Regions from separate parts of the Halomonas sp. G11 genome, predicted to be linked through region 2. Evidence: predicted binding sites of a transcription regulator. Region 2 holds the regulator's gene; each other region holds the start of a gene.
The links. The regulator FliA, encoded in region 2, starts transcription of late flagellar genes. The targets are predictions, from matches to a motif close to CTAAAGTTNNNNNNNNNNCNGCCGATA.
Positions count from the first base shown of each region.

Region 1: a site for FliA is predicted at 2,852-2,878, ahead of ADS46_RS10365 (MbtH family protein). Genes of this name have one in related genera too.
Region 3: a site for FliA is predicted at 4,282-4,308, ahead of ADS46_RS09110 (DUF4019 domain-containing protein). Genes of this name have one in related genera too.

Region 1 is NZ_LYXG01000019.1:108,866-115,221, forward strand. It holds gene ADS46_RS10345 (ATP-binding protein) at 1-368, opposite strand, end outside; gene ADS46_RS18540 (ABC transporter substrate-binding protein) at 418-1,350, opposite strand; gene ADS46_RS10355 (RNA polymerase factor sigma-70) at 1,848-2,375, shown strand; gene ADS46_RS10360 (FecR/PupR family sigma factor regulator) at 2,507-2,713, shown strand; gene ADS46_RS10365 (MbtH family protein) at 2,942-3,187, shown strand; gene ADS46_RS10370 (thioesterase II family protein) at 3,177-3,917, shown strand; gene ADS46_RS10375 (4'-phosphopantetheinyl transferase family protein) at 3,895-4,623, shown strand; gene ADS46_RS10380 (TauD/TfdA family dioxygenase) at 4,616-5,623, shown strand; gene ADS46_RS10385 (condensation domain-containing protein) at 5,663-6,356, shown strand, end outside.
Region 2 is NZ_LYXG01000016.1:46,411-52,766, reverse strand. It holds gene ADS46_RS08815 (adenosylcobalamin-dependent ribonucleoside-diphosphate reductase) at 1-382, opposite strand, end outside; gene ADS46_RS08810 (hypothetical protein) at 577-1,152, shown strand; gene ADS46_RS08805 (OmpA/MotB family protein) at 1,159-1,839, opposite strand; gene ADS46_RS08800 (motility protein A) at 1,845-2,663, opposite strand; gene ADS46_RS08795 (RNA polymerase sigma factor FliA) at 2,759-3,460, opposite strand; gene ADS46_RS08790 (flagellar protein FlhE) at 3,491-3,898, opposite strand; gene ADS46_RS08785 (hypothetical protein) at 3,963-4,520, opposite strand; gene flhF (flagellar biosynthesis protein FlhF) at 4,517-6,356, opposite strand, start outside.
Region 3 is NZ_LYXG01000017.1:38,820-45,175, forward strand. It holds gene ADS46_RS09075 (addiction module protein) at 1-117, opposite strand, end outside; gene ADS46_RS09080 (GFA family protein) at 217-612, shown strand; gene ADS46_RS09085 (hypothetical protein) at 714-1,328, opposite strand; gene ADS46_RS09090 (PAAR domain-containing protein) at 1,330-2,157, opposite strand; gene ADS46_RS09095 (Replicative DNA helicase) at 2,275-2,715, shown strand; gene ADS46_RS09100 (DUF1456 family protein) at 2,708-3,193, shown strand; gene ADS46_RS09105 (alpha/beta hydrolase) at 3,296-4,225, shown strand; gene ADS46_RS09110 (DUF4019 domain-containing protein) at 4,378-4,794, shown strand; gene ADS46_RS09115 (NfeD family protein) at 5,110-6,356, shown strand, end outside.

The DNA of each region.
Region 1 (6,356 bases), on a different contig from region 2:
TGGGTAATGCCGAGTTGCTCACGTTGAACGCGTAGCTGCTCACGGATGCGCTCATCCAGCTCTGCACGACTTTGCATCACGCCATCGGCAAAGCTAATCCGAATCACCGGGTAGCGCTGCTGCCAGTCCCACTTATCGTGGATATACAGCCCTTCGAACAGCGCCTGGCGACTTTCAAACAGGCAACGCAGGGTGTCCAGCAACAGGCTTTTACCGAAGCGTCGTGGCCGCGAGAGGAAGTAGTACTTGTTCTGGTTAACCAGGCGCTCGATATGCGGGGTTTTATCGACGTAGTAATAGTCGCCCTCGCGGATATCCGAGAACGTCTGAATCCCGATGGGGAGCTTACGGCGGTGGGCATCCGTCACGGTGGGTCTCCAGAGCAAAAACAGCGTTATAACCAACAGTCTAGCATGCTCACCGATTGCTTTCTGTCAGCTGGTTGGCAAGGCTATCGGCAAAGCGCCGGGCGGCAGGGAACCCTCCCCAGGACCAGTAATTGACGGGAATAATCGTATAGTTGCCCTGTTTAACGTTTGGCAAGTGTCGCCATTGGCCATCCGAGATGAGTTGTTCTACACCCCCGTCGGGGCCGTAGGGGCTGTCGAGAAACACCAGCTTGGCATCAATATCAAACAGTGGCGTTGCGCTGACGGTTGTCATTCCCCATTGGCCTAGGTCTTTCTGCCATGCGTTCTCGAGACCCAGGCGATTCAACATCATGCCTTCCACACTGCCTGCCCCATACACCCGGGCATGGCGCTCATCCATCAGGCGCACCACCAACAAAGGCGAGTCGATATCCACAAGCGCTTGTTTAAGAGATGTGAAGTGGCGACGGGACTGCTCGATATAACGTTCCGCCGCGTCAGGGTCTTCCACTAGATCGCCAAGCTGACGCGTCAGCCCTTCGATGGTATCCCAGTCGTTATGACCATCTTCAACATCAGCATACTTGTACAGCGGGTACTCCATTACATCAGCAATGTTTCTGAGCCTAGGAAGTAAACTGACATGAGCAGGCGGTGAAATCAGAATATGTTGTGGGGGATCGCTTGAAAGCAGTTCAAGGTTAGGGAAGTGACGATAACCAAGGTTAATCACATGAGGCAGAATTTCCTCTTGCCGTGAATATCTTTCGTACCCCTCCAGGCCAGACAGAAATCTAGGTGGATGACCTATTGCATTGAGGGTCTCCGCGATGGCGAAATCAAACGTCGCTAATGGCGCTACGCGGTCTTCCTCGCTGGCCATGGATGCGTTGCTCATCCATAGGATGAGCAACGCGATCGACCAGGCGATGCAAGGGTGACGTAAAGAGCGATAAAACGTCTTTTGTTGATATGTCACGATTATTCCTGTGTTTTGAACCGGAGTGCCTGATCGGTTCGTCCCCCGAATTTCTCGGGCGTTGCTGCGCACTTCGCCCATCTGTGTCTGGATGTTGGTGTTGAGCGGCCCATCGACCACAATGCGCGCTGTTCGGCATTCTGAGCAACCACCACTGTTGGCGTGCTGCAGGTAGCCGTAGCAACAGCAGCCGTCAGTGACTGCTTGTAGAAAGTGGTTTGGTAGCCGGTGCGGCATTGCAATGGAATTCATTTAAAAATCAATGATAATCATTGTTATTTATAATATCGGCTCGTTTAGCGCGGTGTCAATGTTGCTTAATGACTGGAGGCAAACCTGCTCAAGCGGGTGAAAACCACGTCTTTTAAAAATAACGTCAACAAGCATATCGTTATAAAAAGTGGGTTGGCTCTAGCAGGTTGACTTGTCCGGCGCTAACGCAAATAATAATTATTGCTTTTTATTCCGTAGTGTCAATCAAGGCAGGAGGCCGAGCTATGGATGTCCATCCCTGGAGCGCTGAATTAGAGGATATTTTCGTCAATCAGCGCCCCCGGCTCCGCTGTGTCGCTGCAAGGGTCCTGGGCAATACCGATCAAGCCGATGACGTATTGCAGGATGCCTACCTGAAAATTTCAGAGGCCACCACGCTGTTTGAGATGAAGCAGCCCATATCCTACGTGTCGCGTGTGGTGCGCAACCTCGCCATTGACCGCTGCCGCCGTTCGGCCTTTGAGTCAACGCTGTTTGCAAAAGAGGAGGAGGGGGATAACGCTTCCTGCGCCTCACACTCCCCCGAAGTGATTGCCATTGATCGCCAGTCTCTGGCCCAGGTGGTGGACGCACTGGATGAGCTGCCCGAGCGAACGCGGCGCGCCTTTGAGCTCTACCGTTCGGGAAGCCATACGCAACGGGAAGTGGCTCAGTTGCTGGGGGTTTCCACCACGTCAGTCAACTTCATGATTCGTGATGCGCTAACTCATTGCCGTCAGTCGCTGCGAGGCACGTCGTTGCCGGGCAGATAAGCAGGCGTTCGCTGTGCCGCTTTTATTGTCGCTTTGTTACACTGCCAGCACATAGTGAAAGCGTTGTTAGTAGCAGGCGCTTTCCGGTCCAATGATTGATCGGGCAGCAGTAGCGAGGCTAGACGGTAACGATGAATAACGACAGCGGCGATGAAGCCGTGTGGCAAACAGCCCTGGACTGGCTGATGCGCGAGCATGAAGAAACGTTGAGTGATGCGGATCGCGAGGCGCTCCATGCATGGCTAGCGGCGTCTTCCCAGCATCGCCGGGTATTCCGTGAAGCCGAACAGCTATGGTTGCTGACGGGGATGATCCCGCGTAGTGATGAGCGTCGCTGACATACGGTTATTTTCTCTCCTCCCTGTTTCCTTTTCCACGCTTGCTCCCCCTCTACGATGGTTTAGCGCCTTGTGCGCACCAGGACAGCCTTAAGTCCGACAGGCTGCTGGTCCCAGCCTGATTGATTTTCTTTCCCGTTAAATTTTCTGGTGCCTCACTCGTCATTATGTAATGAGAAGCAATTGCGTTTTATTTCTCATTCCTTATGCAACGGTGAGGTTAGTCCCATGACAAGCTGTTTTGATCGTGAAGATGCCGTCTTCTGCGTATTGGTCAACCACGAAGAGCAGTACTCCCTCTGGCCCGAGTGGAAGGCGATTCCCCCTGGATGGACCGACACTGGGGTGCTCGGCGATAAGCCAACCTGCCTCGACTACGTGGAAAAGACCTGGACCGATATGCGGCCCTTGTCGCTGCGTCAGTGGATGGATGAGCAGGCCAACAGCGAGGCGGAGCAGGTGAATGCCGGTTAAGCGCTTGAGACTGCTCTGCCTGCCCTGTGCCGGGGCCAGCGCCACCATGTATCTGCGCTGGGAGCGTCAGTTGCCCGCCTGGGTCGAGGTCTATCCCGTCGAGCTGCCTGGGCGTGGCGAGCGCCTGGGTGAGCCGCTCATCGATGATTTTGAGACTCAGGTCGTGCGGCTGTGCGAAGAGCAAGCAACGCGGATGCGCGGCGACTTTGCCCTGTTCGGCCACAGCATGGGGGCGCTGCTGGCCTACGGCATGGCCGCTCGCCTGCGCGATGTGGGGCGCCCTCAGCCGCGGATGCTGTTCGCCTCGGGCAGCCCGGCGCCCTCAATGCGCGACTCAGACCGCTTGGCGGGCCTTGATAACGACAAAGCCCTGATCGCGGATCTTCGCCAGCAGGGTGGCACACCGCAAGAAGTGTTCGAAAGCCCTGAACTGCTGCGTCTTACGCTCGATGTGTTGGCGGCGGACTATCGTCTCTGCCGCAGTTTCCGCTATCGCGGCGGGGCGACGCTTGCTTACCCCCTACAGGTACTCGCCGGTCGCGATGACGATATCGAAAGCGAGCGCCTGGACGCGTGGCAGCGGGAAGCGGGTGGGGCGTTCGCGTTGAACTGGTTTGACGGCGGCCACTTCTTTATTCGTCAGCAGCAGGCCCAGGTGCTGGCGACCATCGAGCGCGCGCTGACCCGACGGCTTGAGGAGGTGCCCCATGCAGCGCCTGCGGTTAGCTGAAAGCACCCCTGAGGGCCTTGAAGTCTGGCGCTTGGCGCTTGACTTGGACGCCCCGGTGGCCGTCGACGACGAGCGGCTGCTGAGCCAGGCCGAGTGGCAGCGCGCCCAGCGGCTTCGCCGTCACCCCGATGTCGTCCGCGCCGTGGCGACACGTGCAGCCCTGCGGCGACTGCTATCAGCCCACACCGGCGTGGCGCCAGACAAACTGATGTTTACCCACAACATCTTCGGTAAGCCACGCCTGAAAAGCGCTAATGGGCCGACCTTCAATATTTCCCACTCTGGCCATGTCGCCCTGATCGCGCTTGCTCCCGGCGGCGCGGTGGGGGTCGATATTGAGCGCTGCCGGCCGGAGGCCGAACTTGCACCGCTGAGCGAGCTGGTGCTATCGCCGAGCGAGCAGCTCGACCACGCACTGCCCTTCATGGAGCGCTGGGTAGTTAAAGAGGCGGTGCTCAAAGCCCTGGGCCTGGGCATTGCAGAGCATTTGCAGGCGCTCTCGGTTATGCCCGCTCCTGGGCCATCAGGCACCTATCACCTTGAGCACTCAATCCCTGTTTCATCCCCTTTGCAAGCATGGTCGCTGGCTGCGCCGAGTGGCTATGCCGCTGCCCTGAGTTATTTCGACGCGGACTGTACCTGCTATGCCCATGTCGACCAGGGCCAACGCGACTCAACGACTTTTCAGGAGACCCATTATGGATAATCAAAGCGCAACCGCAACGCAACCCACCAACGCCATTCCCGAACGTCAGGGGCCTGCTGACTCGGAGCTGCCCATCATGATATCCCCCGCCTACCCGGGGCAGTCACTGCTGGAGGCCTTTGGCGAGTTGCGTGGGGATATTGAATCCCTGGTGACCCGGGTCGGCGGCGTGCTGCTAAGAGGCTTTGATGTGCCCACCGTGGACGATTTTCAGCAGTTTGCCGCCGCCTTTGGTCATCCGCTGCTGAGTTATGAGTTCGCCTCAACACCGCGTTCAGCAGTGTCATCGGGTATTTATACCTCGACCGAATACCCCGCCCATCAACATATTCCCCTCCACAATGAGCAGGCTTATACCCGCGAGTGGCCGATGAAAATCTGGTTCCACTGCGTCACCGCCGCCCCTGAAGGGGGAGAGACGCCGATCGCCGATAGCCGCGCGATTTACCGTCGCATGCCGTTAGAGATTCGTGAGCGCTTCGAACCCGGCATTCTCTACGTGCGCAACTACGGCGATTTCGATATGCCTTGGCAACAGGTGTTTAACACCGAAGACCGCGCTGAAGTGGAGGCATTCTGCCAGCGCGCGGGTATTCGCTGTGAGTGGAAGCCTGATGGCGACCTGCGTACTACCCAACTGTGCCAAAGCATAGAGACCCATCCGGTCACCGGTGAGCGGGTGTGGTTCAACCAGGGCCATCTTTTCCATGTCTCCAACCTGCAGCCAGAGGTACGCGAGTCGCTGGAAGAGATGCTCGACCCCGAAGACATGCCGCGCAACGTCTTCTTTGCCGATGGTAGCCCCATCGACGATGCCATTTTCGACGAGGTTCGCGGTGTGCTGGCCGACGAAACGGTGATGTTCCCCTGGCAGGCCGGTGACGTGCTGATGCTCGACAACATGTTGGTCGCCCACGCGCGAACGCCGTTTAAAGGGCCACGCAAAGTCGTTGTCGCCATGGCGGAAGGCCACGGCAACCTCTCCAGCGACCAACCATAACGCCTCATCCCACGGCCAGGAATTCCAGCAGGTATACCCATGACTACAAGGCACGCTCAGACAATGAACAGCCACCCGGCCCATCACGATGTTTTTATAAGCTATGTCGAGCACTTGAGCCGTCTGGCCCGGGAAAGACCCGGCGACAGAGCGCTGGTCGTCGTAAATGCTCAAGGCGAGACCATCCTCGACTACGCCACGCTGGAGCGGCGTTCCCGCGCCCTGGCCAGCGAGCTCCAGCAGCGGTTCCCGGTTGGTGAGCGCGCCTTGATCCTGCTGGATAACGACGAACACTACGTGGTGTCGTTCTTTGCCTGTCTGTATGCCGGGGTGATTGCTGTGCCGGTCTTCTCGCCGGAATCGGCCAGGCAGCAGCACCTGGCACGCCTGCTGGCCATCGCCGACGACAGCCAAGCCGCCTGTGTGCTCACCTCTTCGACGATTATCGAGCTGATCGCCTCAGCGGGAAAAGACGTTGGTAGCGCCGAATTGATCCCCGTGGATGCCGTGGATGAGAGCCGTGCTGAGTACTGGGCTGAGCATCGCCCGCAGTGTGATGATATCGCCTTTTTGCAGTACACCTCGGGCTCCACGGCCACCCCCAAAGGCGTCATGGTGAGTCATGGCAACCTGATGGCGAACGAGCTTGCCATCGAGACGGGCTTCACGATTGGCGCTGACGATGTCTTCGTCAGTTGGCTGCCGCTGTACCATGACATGGGCCTGATCGGTG
Region 2 (6,356 bases):
CGCCGGACTTGAGGGTCATTCCGGCGTCTACCACGGAATCCAGGATATCGCGCATCGAATCGCGAATGGTGCGCGACACTGTGCAGTTGATCAGGCTCACCGCGGGCTTATAGGCGTCAGCCCCTGCGTTGGAGAGAATCCGCCCGGCAGGCACCGCGCCATTTTCCAGCGCCCAGCGGAACTTCGGCAGCCACTCTTGCGCCTTGTCGCCTTCTACATCCGCCAGGGCTTTCGCCACCCGCTCGAAGGTCGCGCCCAGGTCCTGATCCACCGGCTGGCTATGGCGATCCTTAAGACGATATTTGGCATCCCAAATTTCCCGCGACGGTTCCTGAAGCGGGACATCGTTAGAGGTGTTCATAGCCTGGGTAGCAGTACTCATGTCGCGAAACTCCTTAGCGGCGTTGAAAATAGCGCTTGGTCAAAGCGATTATACGAGGCAACCGGGTGAAGTATAGTCTTGACTTTGCACTATATCGGCTGCTTTTTCATATTTTTTCTACCATATATAGAAAAATCAGCGCCTTAGTCTTTTGTCACCGTGCATCAGACGATAGGCTAAGGGTTTTCCAGATGATGGGCCTGATCATGCCGTTGATATCGCGTTTTCATTCCGCACTTGCTTACCCTGCGCTTGGCGCTGCGTTGGTGTTATCGCTGCCATCGGCGCATGCCGTGTCGTTTAACGTCGAAGACGACCAAACCCACGACCATTGGCAGTCGATGGCATTGACCCTCGGTAACGAGCGGCATTTTCGTGCCGTGGAAGCGCACAGCTACTCGGATGCCACCTTGAGCGTCAATGCCACCCAGGGCGTGTGCGACTTACCCTGGCTGGAGATGCGTGTCGAGCTGGAGGCCGCTCAGGGCGAAAGCCGAGCGGTTAATCAGGTGCCTGCGCGGCTACGCGTCGATGAGCGCGAGCGCATCCACAGCGTCGCCGAATTTATCACCGAGCGTGGCAATAACGGCTTTTATGCCCACTTTTATCTCAACGATATCGATCAATTGATCGCCGACATGAGCGTCGGCGAGCAGGTCTTCCTGGGCTTTGATCAGGGGGATGAAGACCCCTGGTACATGATATTCAGCCTGGAGGGCGCGGGAGAGGCGCTGGCAAGGATGCAGCGCCTGTGCCGGGATGCGTCTTAGCGGGGGTTAATTTTGGGTTGGCGGCTGCCTGAGCACCAGCTCGACGCGACGGTTGGCCGCCCGCCCCTGCGCTGTGGCATTACTGGCGATCGGCTGGGTATCGGCATAGCCAACGGCGCGCATGCGATCAACCTCGAGCCCCTGGCTATCCAGATGGCGGACCACGGCGATCGCCCGTGCCGACGATAGCTCCCAGTTGGAAGGAAAGCGCGAGGTCGAGATGGGCACATTATCGGTATGGCCTTCGACGGACACCTGTCCATCAAAGGCGCTGAGCACCTCGACAAGACTGTCGACGAGGTCACGGCCCTGCCCGGTGAGTTGCGCCCGGCCGCTGTCGAACAACAGGTTGTCGTTGATGCGCAGCGTCACCCCTTCCTGCCCCTGGGAAACGTCCACTCCCGGAATGCTGATACCGTCAAAGCGCGGCTGCAGGCCGCTGTGACGGGGCTCGATACCGGTCGCCAGTGATGCCAGAGGCAGGTCGGCGATCGCGCCGGGGGACGCTTCATCGACGCTGGCTTGCGAGCCAGCGTCGTTACCGCCGGGTGGCGCCAGCGAGAGCAGCAAGACAAACAAGGTCAGCAACAGCGTCAATACATCCAGATAGCTGGTCATCCAGCCATCGTCGCCACTGTCCTTGGGCAGTGGCGCTTCCAATGTATGGCGGGTATCCCGGTCTAGCATCCCGACTACCCCTTGGCGGGGGCGCTATTCGAGGCGCGCGGCTTCTTGACCTCCGGCTCGCGGATTTCGTCGTGGTAGTTGGCGACGAAGGAATTGAGCGTTTCTTCTATAAAGGAAGGTAGCCGCCGCTTGGTAATCAGGGAGATCCCCTCCAGCACCATGTTCATGGTGATCAAGCGCTCCTCGGTGCGCCGCTCGAGCTTCACCGCAATAGGTTTGAACACCAGGTTGGCCAGCAGGATACCGTAGAAGGTGGTCAGCAAGGCCACCGCCATGCGCGGGCCGATCACATCGAGATTGCCAGAGTCCATGACTTCCAGCATGTTGACCAGCCCCACCAGGGTGCCAATCATGCCGAAAGCCGGCGCATAAGTGGCCATGGTGCGGAATATCTGCGCTTCCGCGTGCTCACGCGCTTTTAGCCGCGCAATCCGCCAGCGCAACATATCGAAGATTTCGTCTTCTTTGGTGTTGGCGATCACCAACTGGATGCCGGTCCGCAAAAACGGATTGCGGGTGTTTTCGAGCTCTCGTTCAACGGCGCGGACATCGCCCTTGAACCACAGCCGGGACATGGCCACCAGCTCGTTGATGTCGTCACGCACATAGGTGTTTTCACGCCGGAAGACCAGCCCGACCAGGCGTACCACCCGCAGCACTTCCTTGAGAGGATAGCTGATAAAGGTGGCGGCAAGGGTGCCGGTGACCACGATGGCAAGCCCTGGCAGGTTGAGGAAGCTGCCCGGCGACTCGGCGGTGAAAAACAGGACGCTTACCAGCAGCAGGATGCTGGCGAAAATACCGATCAGCGTCGATGGGTTCATGTCGTGCTCCTAAAGCAATATAACGGGGCGCATCAGCGCTGAAACGTAAAAGCCGACTGCCGTTGCCCTGGCCGTCAGCGAAACATCAACAGACCCTAAACCGAGTCGTTTAACTTGGCACGCAGACGGCTGACCGCCTGACTGTGCAACTGGGAAACGCGAGACTCAGTGACGCCGAGCACGGCGCCCACTTCTTTCAGGTTGAGTTCTTCCTGGTAATACAGCGCCATGAGCAGTTTTTCCCGCTCGGGCAGCGCTTCGATGGCCGCCACCAGGGTTTCCCGCTGTTGGGCGTCGAGCAAATGATCGAAGGGCGAACTCACGGCTTCACGATTATGCGGTTCGCTGCCATCCGCCACCAGCTCTTCAAAGGGCAGCAACTGCCCGCTATTGGTGTCGTGCAATAACTGCTGATAATCAGCCAACGGCATATCCATGGCGTCGGCGATTTCTGTTTCTTCGGGGGGGCGCCCCAAGGATTGCTCCAGGCGCCTGACGGTTTCATCAACGGCTCGCGCCGAACGGCGGACGCTGCGAGGTAGCCAGTCACGGGTACGCAATTCGTCCACCATCGCCCCGCGTATGCGCTGGCTGGCAAAGGTCGCAAAGGTGGCGCCCTGAGTGGCATCGAAACGTCCCAGGGCTTCCAGCAACCCCATCATGCCTGCCTGGATTAAGTCATCCAGCTCTATACTGGCCGGCAACCTGACCTGAAGCGTCAAGGCCTGACGTCTCACCAGTGGCATGTACTCCGTCATCAGCTCACTTTGTTTGATCCTGCCTTGTGCTGTGTACATCCTATTGCCTCGCGGCTAAACCACCTGTGCTCACTGGTAATCTACTATCATCTGCAACCCTTTAACGCTAACGGGCCGCTGCCCTGGGTTTAGCGCAAATTGAAAATGCAGGGGCGTTGTCGCACTTATGCCGGATAAAGCACGGGTCTCCCCACGCATGCCCGATAACGACACGCAGCGCTCAGGATGGCATAGCCAGGCCTGTAGTGCTGCCCCGGGTGCGTGCTGGTACTGCCACTGGACTCGCTCAATGACCGCCGCTGGCGTGGTCGCCCCCGCTGGAGGGCGAACCGGTTCACTGCGGCTGGCACGGTCGCTCATGACCACCATGAGCCCGGGCACTTGTGTCACCCAACTGCTGGACGCGCCCTGAGCATAAGCACTGAGACCCAAGGCTAATACCAAAATGCTAATCGCATAACGCCAATAGCCTAGCATGCTTCATTCCTTCTCATGAGCGGATTAACCCCGATTATTAGACGCTTTACCGACGTTAGCTGCGTCAGCGGGCCAGCAACAGCAACTCGATACCCAGATAGTCCCCAGCCGCTTGCTGCAGGTTGGCCAATAGGCCTTGCCTGGGCAGATGGGGCTCATGCAGGGCCAGTAAGCGTTGCGGCCCGTTATGCTGCCTCAACTGTTTGAGTAGATGGTACATGCGTCCAAACGCATCGGCATCGCTGTTGACCCACAGCGCCCAGCGACGGTGTTGCTGACTGAGTGTCGCCAGTTCAGGCGCATCCGGCATCACGATCCGAATATCCCAGTCGGCCGGATCCCCGGCCCAGGCGCGCCCTAGCGCGGCCCACTGGCCAAGACGCGCGCTGACCTTGCGCGCCTCTACCGGCCCATCACCCGACAGCCCCGTGACCATTAACGGCGTTTTGGGCTTGGGCGGTGTGACAGGCGGCTCCATGGCCGCCGCGCTGGGCACCACCGGCGAGCGGTAGGTCATCGGCCCGGGTGATTCCGTTGCCTCGGGAGGCGCTTCGTCGCCCCGCTGCTGTCGCTGCAGATCCGCCCACTTGCGTAGCCCAGCGGCTTGGTCTCGTGCGCTCATGCCAGGCCCTCACGATTAACGCTACCCAGCTGGCGGATCGCATCACGGGCCATAAAGGCGTACACCAGCGCATCCAGCAATGCCGTATCGCGCCGACGGCGACGGCTGCTTAACAGGTTCAGCACATCACCGTGCAATCCACTGGCGGCCTCGTCCTCGGCGCAATCAAGGTGCCCGGCAATGGCGGCAATACCGCTGGCCATCAACAGGCGCACTTCAGGGCTTACTTCGCCGCTATCGGCGTCTTTCAGTTGCTGCCAGGCACGCCGTGTCAGCGCCGCCAGGCCTTCACTCTGCAGCTGGGTTACCAGCAGGCTTAGCACCTCGTTGCCCAACCGCGCGGGTGTGAGCCAGTAACGACGGGTGACCACCTTGGCACTTTCCGGGTCGCGCACTTCGCCATACCACGCCAGCAGCGCCCGCCCCTCTTGGTCGGTGACTTCGGCATAGGCCGTCCACAGAGCCATCGGCTGGCCACGGAAGCGCACATTGACGCGGTGGTTGAGCGTACTTTCGGCAAACAGCTGGCGCAGGGGATAGCGCTCGCCGTGCAAGTTTACCCTGAGTGCCGGGGGCGCCAGGCTGACCCAGGTCAGGTATTGGCTTTCTAACCAGGTCAACGCCTCGCTATCGGGTAACGCTGGCAGCAGGTGCACGGCGACACCATCGCGTTCGCTGAAGGTGGCCATGCGCGGCTGCCAGCCAGCGGGTTGGCGATGCTGCAGCCAGGGCAACGCCATCCAGGCGCCCTCGGCATCCAGCCCTATATCCGGCATCGCCCAATCACAGCCGCGCTCGTTGCGGCGGGGCGACCAGGCCATACCCAGCATGCGTTGGGGCGGCGGGTACCCCTCCAGCAACTCGTCCAGGCGCTGATCCTGCAACACGCTGGGCAGGTTAGCGATATCCCAGACGCCTTCGAGGCGCTCAAAGCCCACCATCCGCTCGCGCAGGCGCGCAAACAGCGACGACAGACGGCGCCCCTGGCCCAGCACATCCCGCGACCAGCGGGGCATACTGATCGGTGCCGCGGGTGGCGACGTATTGCTTGACCCGGCGGCGTCGGTATTCAGCGCCTGGTCGACCAGCGCAGCAGGATCCGCCACCGCCATATCTTCGGGGACCTGCTGACCATAGGAGCCAAACAGCACGCGCATGCCATGGCGCATGACAATATCCAGGATGGGTGCCAGGCGTCCTGCTTCATCCTGCTTGGTGATGATGCAGTCATCCAGCTCGGCACCCGCCGCACGGGCGGCCTGGCGATAGCGCAGCACCACTTCTTCAAGCGTTTCAGGCTGGCTGGCGGCATTGAGCAGCAATACCAGCCTGACGTTGGAGCGGCCGCCCTGTAAATGGGCGATCTGCTCGATGACCCGCTGGTCGCGCTGGCTCATGCCCACGGTATCGATGATGACCCACTGTTTACCCTGCAGACGACTCAGCAGGTCGTCGATGGGTTGCTCCGCGTCCAGCGCGTACATCGGGATATCCAGCAGGCGCGCGTAGATGCGCAGCTGTTCATGGGCACCGATACGAAAGCTGTCGGTGGTCACCAGGGCGACGGGGCGGGTCCCGTGGCGCATGACAAAGCGGGCCGCGAGCTTGGCGGTCGTGGTCGTCTTGCCGACCCCGGTGGGCCCAACCAGAGCGACAATGCCCGTTCGGTCGAAAAATTCGGGCTCATCCTGGAGTACGGCCAGGCGTGTCATCAGCCGTTCGCGCAACCATGCCAAGGCCTGTTCGCTATCCGCGCTTTGCGTCGCCAGGTCGCCTGGCAGATCCATCAGGATGTCGTCGGCAAGCTCGCGGCTGAAACCAACGCCGCAAAGCAGT
Region 3 (6,356 bases), on a different contig from region 2:
AGAGTCGTCACGGGGGCCGTCGAGGCTCATTATGAGTTCGCGAGCCAGCGCTGCACGTTCCGACTCGGAGAGAGACGAAATCTGAGAGCGTAGGTGGTCTAAAGTTTCCGCCGTCATGGTGCCTCCACGAGTGCTTATTTAGCTATGCTATCCCGATTCAATGGCCCTAACAAGCCGATCAACAGGACGTCAGCTACAGCTCAAGGGGAACATGCAATGCTCAAACAAGTCGGCGGTGTAGAAATTCAGCCTACGCATAGGGCGACGTGCCACTGCGGCACGGTGGTGCTTGAGCTTGATCTGCCTGACGGCCTTGTCGACCCCAAAAAGTGTAATTGCTCGATGTGCAGGCGCAAAGGCGCGGTGATGGCCTATGTGCCATTGAGTGGTCTACGTGTTATCAGCGGCGCTGAGCAGCTAAGGCTCTATCAGTTCAATTCGGGGGTCGCAAAGCACTATTTCTGTTCCAATTGTGGCATCTACACGCACCATCAAACGCGCTCAAATCCCGATATATACGGATTCAATGTCGGGTGTTTGGAAGGTGTTAACCCGCATGACTTACCTGATCTTCCCGTTAGTGACGGTATCAATCATGAAGCTGATTTGTAGGTTAATTCAGTCGGCAAAAAAGCAGGCGGGTCATTCAACCAATGGGTGTAGCGCTAATTAAGTGGGGCTTACGCTGCCCAAGAGTTTAGTAGAGCTGACACTCATTTATGCCGCATCAATACTTGGTCCACGTAGCTTCCATCCTGGAGGCTTTCAATCGTCATTTCGGCCATTTCAGCTTCCATCTCACCCTTACTCCTTGCCTGCTCAAGATATGCCTCGACCAGTCTTGGTGCGTCTTGAGTATCAGCCAGTATGGCCGCGCCTACCCAATTGGCGGGGATTTTACCATCAGAATTATGTCGCTCGGCGTAACGTTCTTCGACAGATGAGTAGCACGCTTTGCCTCTATCATTACCTTTCACTTCTTCTATCAGAATGCAGCGAAAAAGTGGGAGTGAATCATTGCTCGGCGCAATGTCGTAAGCGCTTTCCACATCGCTTAGGGCGCGTTCGTAGTTCTGTTGGTAGACGGCAATCTGAGCTCTATTGATCAACGCTGCATGGTTGTTGGGGTCTGCATTTAGTGATTGCTCGATCAGTTCCTTCGCTCTGTCCAGTCTTTCGCTATTTTCTTCCGCTATGCCGAAGGTAACTTCTTCGTTGGCTTGCCTTTGGAGATCGATAGACTCGTCATCAATGCTATTGCCCGAGCTTTCCTGGCAAGCTGACATTAAAAGGAAAATTGGCAGAATAAGGAGTAATTTTTTAATCATGTCATTTTGCCACTACTTGGATAGAAATCATCTTGCTAGTGCTTGGCGGCATTGGCGTCACTGAACCTGAGCTTGTCTGGTAAATGAAAGTGCCCTGGAAGTGAAGCGAAAGCGTTGTGTCAGGTTGTGGTTCAGGTAATCGGATGGTGGCGTGGCCTACCGGCGTATACTGGGGGTCGTCTGGCCAAGCATTGATACCACTATTCTCAAGAACTACTGCCTGAATAAGTTGGTTGCCATCCTTGAGTTCAGCACGCATATTAAGCACGGCGGAGCCTGACCCTGGCGATAGTGCAGAAGGAGCCCAGCCCAGCGAAGAAATATGGAGGGCATTTCCTCTAATAACGATATTGTTCCGAAATGAATAGCCGCCATTCATGCCCACGCCCTCCACGAGTAGATAGGCGGGTTGATTCATGGTGACTTCGGCTGTTTCGGCGACAAATTCGTATATAGATTCTTCGTTGATTTCGGTAGGAGAAAGCTCAGATGAGGGGATGCCCTCCTGGTTTGGTGCATCATCAGCGGCTGCGCTTGCTTGATGGGAGGATGTCTGCATGCCTCCTGTGGTGGGTGAGCCAGTTATCGCAGAAGAAGCTGCCACGATATAGCCACCACATGAGGTCGCACTACCATGAATGGCAGCTGGAGAGCCCTCCACCGAATACCAACTGGCACCTGATGAAATGACTGCGCTACAAGAGCTCTTGTCTCCTATCCTGGCAACCGGTATGCCATCGACCATAGTGGCGGATGCGCCGGAAACAATGTTGTGTGGGCTCCCTTTACACTGACAGATGACTCTGTCGCCTACCTTGGCAAGATCCATCGAACGTTCCTTATATATAGTGCATCATGGAAGATTAGCACTCATATGATCGGTCATGCTACTTATCGGGGAGAGCTGAAACTCTATTAATCCGGGTAATAGAAAAGGTAATGCACAGTGATCAACACCAAGATATACAAGGCGGTTTACGAACTGGCGGAAAAGCTGATGAAGGCAGCCGCCAAGGATGACAGAGCAACATTTGATGCGCTGTATGCCGAGTTGCGGGCAATCTGCATCGATAACGAGAACACCGATAAAGACCACCCGGAACAATGGGAAACCCTGGCGGACTTTACCGAAGAGTTGGAAGACGCGCTGGCGGGCTACGAAAAGGCCCTGGAAAAAGCCAACGCCATTGATTCCAATGACCATCGGGCATCCATTGGTTTTTCCATGGCGATGTTGCAAGCTGAGGCAGGCAAGACCGACGCGGCTATTGCCAGTCTACGACAGGCCAAAACCAGTGCGCAGGGCACTGAAGATGATGAACTGAAAGCCGACATCGATGAACTGCTTGAAAAACTAACTACCGGCCAGGAACCCCATTTTGACTAATAACGATATTTTTCGCCGCATCCGCTACACCTTCGATTTAAAAGACAGCACCATCGTGGATATCTTCGCCCTGGCAGAGGTCAGCGTGACTCGGGAGCAGGTCGCTGCATGGCTGAAAAAGGATGAGGATGATGCCTTTGTCACCATGAAGAACAAGGAGCTGGCGGCATTCTTGAACGGGTTTATCAGCTTCAAGCGTGGCAAGCGTGAAGGCCCGCAACCCGAGCCGGAAGCGCAACTGAACAACAACATGGTGTTCCAGAAACTGCGCATTGCCCTGAACATGAAAGCGGATGATGTGCTGGAGGTTTTTGAGTTGGTCGGGCTGCCGTTGAGCCACCACGAACTCAGCGCCTTTTTCCGCAAGCCGAGCCACAAGAATTACCGTGAGTGCAAGGACCAGATGCTGCGCAATTTCCTGCTCGGCATTCAGCGCCAGTTACGGCCAACCCAGGAAGGCTCAGGCTCAAACGCCTAAAGGGTAAGTAGCGTGAAGAGCCAACCCGGACACTGGGCTGTGTGCCACTGCATCAAGGTAGCCGATGTGCTGAGGCGTTCGGGAGGACTAGTGATACAACGCATGATGATTGCCGTTATGGGAGCATTGCTGGCGATGTCGACAAGTGCAAACGCGAACAGCCTTGATTTTGAAGCGCTGGCCTCTGCACAAGCATCACGCCCGCTGCCCCCGCTGCAAACGTATGAAGCACGGGGCGGAACATCGCTCGCCTACCGCCATTATCCAAGTGAAGCCCGTACCGCGCTGGTTCTCGTGCATGGCTCTGGAACCGACAGCAGGTACCTGGCGACGCTCGCCCATGAGTTGGCCGCGTCAGGCGCTGCCAGTGTCTATACGCCGGATGTCCGCGGGCATGGTCCTTCGCCGGTGCGCCGTGGCGATATCGACTACATTGAGCAGCTTGAAGATGACCTGGCGGACCTCATTGCCCATATCAAAGACACCAACACCGATGTCTCAAGGGTGGTCGTTGGCGGTCATTCATCCGGGGGCGGGCTCGCGGTGCGCTTTGCCGGTGGGCAGCATGGTCACCTTGCCTCGGCGTATCTGCTGCTGGCGCCTTACCTTGGGCACGATGCGCCCACTGTGCGGGATAACTCCGGCGGCTGGGCAGAGCCAGGTGTCGCCAGGATTGTGGCGATCTCCATGCTCAACGCGATTGGCATCACGCATTTCAACGGGGCGGATGTATTGCGGTTCAACTTGCCACCTGAATACCGCGATGGCTCAGAGACGCTCGCCTATTCATATCGGCTGATGAGCGGTTTTAGTCCGGCTGATTTTCGTCAGGCGCTGGACTCAGTGCAGGTGCCCGTTCTAGTGGTCACCGGTGCTGAGGACGAGGCGTTGTATGCGGATCAATTTGAACCCGTGCTGCGTCCGCTTGTGCCGCATGCGGACATCACCACGGTGGAAGGCGCATCGCACCTGGGGCTAGTGGTCAGTGAAGAGGGCATCGCGACCGTTCGTCAGTGGCTTCAGGGGTTATAGTGGGCAACAACAAGTGCGGGCACTGCAAACGGATATTGGCTGATCTTTCAAATCCCCTAAAGAAACCTCGCCAGTTTCCGATATCTCTTTATATCGGATGAACGCTATCGAACAACGTTGTTCGACCGTCCCCCATGTATCGAGAGTCAGCCATGCCCAAAATACTCAGTTGCATTATCACGGCCGCACTGCTGTCTTTCAGTGCGCATGCCATGGCCCATACTGCCAATGAGGCAGAGGCCGCTGCGCTTGCCTGGTTGAAAGCGATCGATAACGGTAATTATGAACAAGCCTGGGAGACCTCGTCGCCAATCTTAAAAGCGCCGCTGTCACAGGGTATGTTGGCGCGCACCATTGAGCTTGTGCGCCGGGACTTTGGCGAGGTGGCCTCGCGCAAGCGCATTCGTACCAGCCACCAGACGTCCATGCCGGGTGCGCCGAGCGGCGACTATATCGTCTTTACCTTCCAAACCGGCTTCGAGAACAGCGGACGTCGGCTCGAGACCGTTACCCCCCACCTTGAAAACGGCACCTGGCGGGTGAGCAGCTATTACGTGGAAGCGCCCTGATTTGCCAGCTGCCAGGGCTGCATGCCTGGCGAATCAGCTTGCCCAGGTGTATTTCCCGATAGGGATAAATATGCCAGATTGGCCTGAAATGGCGACAATTTTTCCCGCTAAGGAAGTTTACGCTTCGCCTCATTACCCAACCCACCATAAGTGCTATGTTGAAAGTATATCAATGTGGCAATATTACTTGTTCAGAAAGTATACAGGGCGTAAGTTTTGTATATGATGATTCCGATGGTGGGCGTGCTTATATAATGGCTGCTGACCCAGCAGCCAGGTAATGGTTTCAGGACGCTAGGCGCGGGGAGAGCTGATATGCGAAGCCTTTCTTACAAATCCCCTTGGCTTTGGTTATCGCTGGCAGGTTTGTTGATGCTGGCGCTGTCGTTTGCCTGGCAGGCCACGGCACAGACTTCTTCGCGTAGCGCCCTGGTGATGAGCATTGAAGGGCCCATTGGCCCCGCCACCAAGGATTATCTTGAGCGCGGGCTGCGCAAGGCCCGCGAGCAGAACAGCGAGGTGATTGTCGTTGAGCTGGATACGCCAGGCGGCCTGGTCGACACGACCCGCGACATGATCCGTGAAATGCTGAATACCGATATTCCCGTGGCGATGTATGTCTCCCCCAGCGGCGCTCGAGCGGCCAGTGCGGGCACTTATCTGCTGTATGGCAGCCACGTCGCTGCCATGGCGCCCGCGACCCATCTGGGGTCTGCCACGCCCGTGCAGATGGGCGGTTCCGGCTTTCCCGGCAGCGCTGATGAAGCGGATGACAACGCCGAAGGCCAATCGGAAGGCGAGAGTGAAAGAGAAAGTGAAAGCGCATCTGGAGGCGAGAGCAGCGCCATGGAACGCAAGGTCATGGAAGACGCGGTAAGCTTCATCCGCAGCCTGGCCGAGCGTCACGACCGGAACGCCGATTGGGCCGAAGCGGCGGTGCGCGAGGCGGTCAACCTCACCGCCAATGAGGCACTGGAGCAGAACGTCATCGACGTGATTGCGCAGGATCTGAACGATTTACTTTCACAAATAGACGGTACGACGGTGGTCATGGAAGGTGGTGATCGGACGCTTGAGACAGCCGACCTCGCCATCGAGCGCTTTGATCCAGATTGGCGCACAGAGCTGCTTTCGCTGATTACGAACCCCAATATTGCCTACTTCCTGCTGATCATCGGCTTTTACGGGCTGATCTTCGAGCTTTCGAGCCCTGGCAGCCTGTTCCCTGGCACTATCGGGGTTATCTCGCTGTTGTTGGCGCTCTTTGCCTTTCAGATGCTGCCGATCAATTATGCGGGCCTGGCGCTTATCATCGTGGGATTGGCGCTGATGGTGGGCGAGGCCTTAATGCCCAGCTTTGGTGTATTGGGAGTGGGCGGGATTATTGCCTTTGTGCTGGGGTCGATCATGCTGATGGATGCCGAGTACCTCGCCATTTCGCTGCCACTGATTGGCGGTGTGGCGCTGGTATCCGGCGGGCTGATGCTATGGACGCTGACACGCTTCGCAACGCTGCGCAAACGCCCGGCCCACACAGGGATGGAGCAGCTGATTGGCGCAAG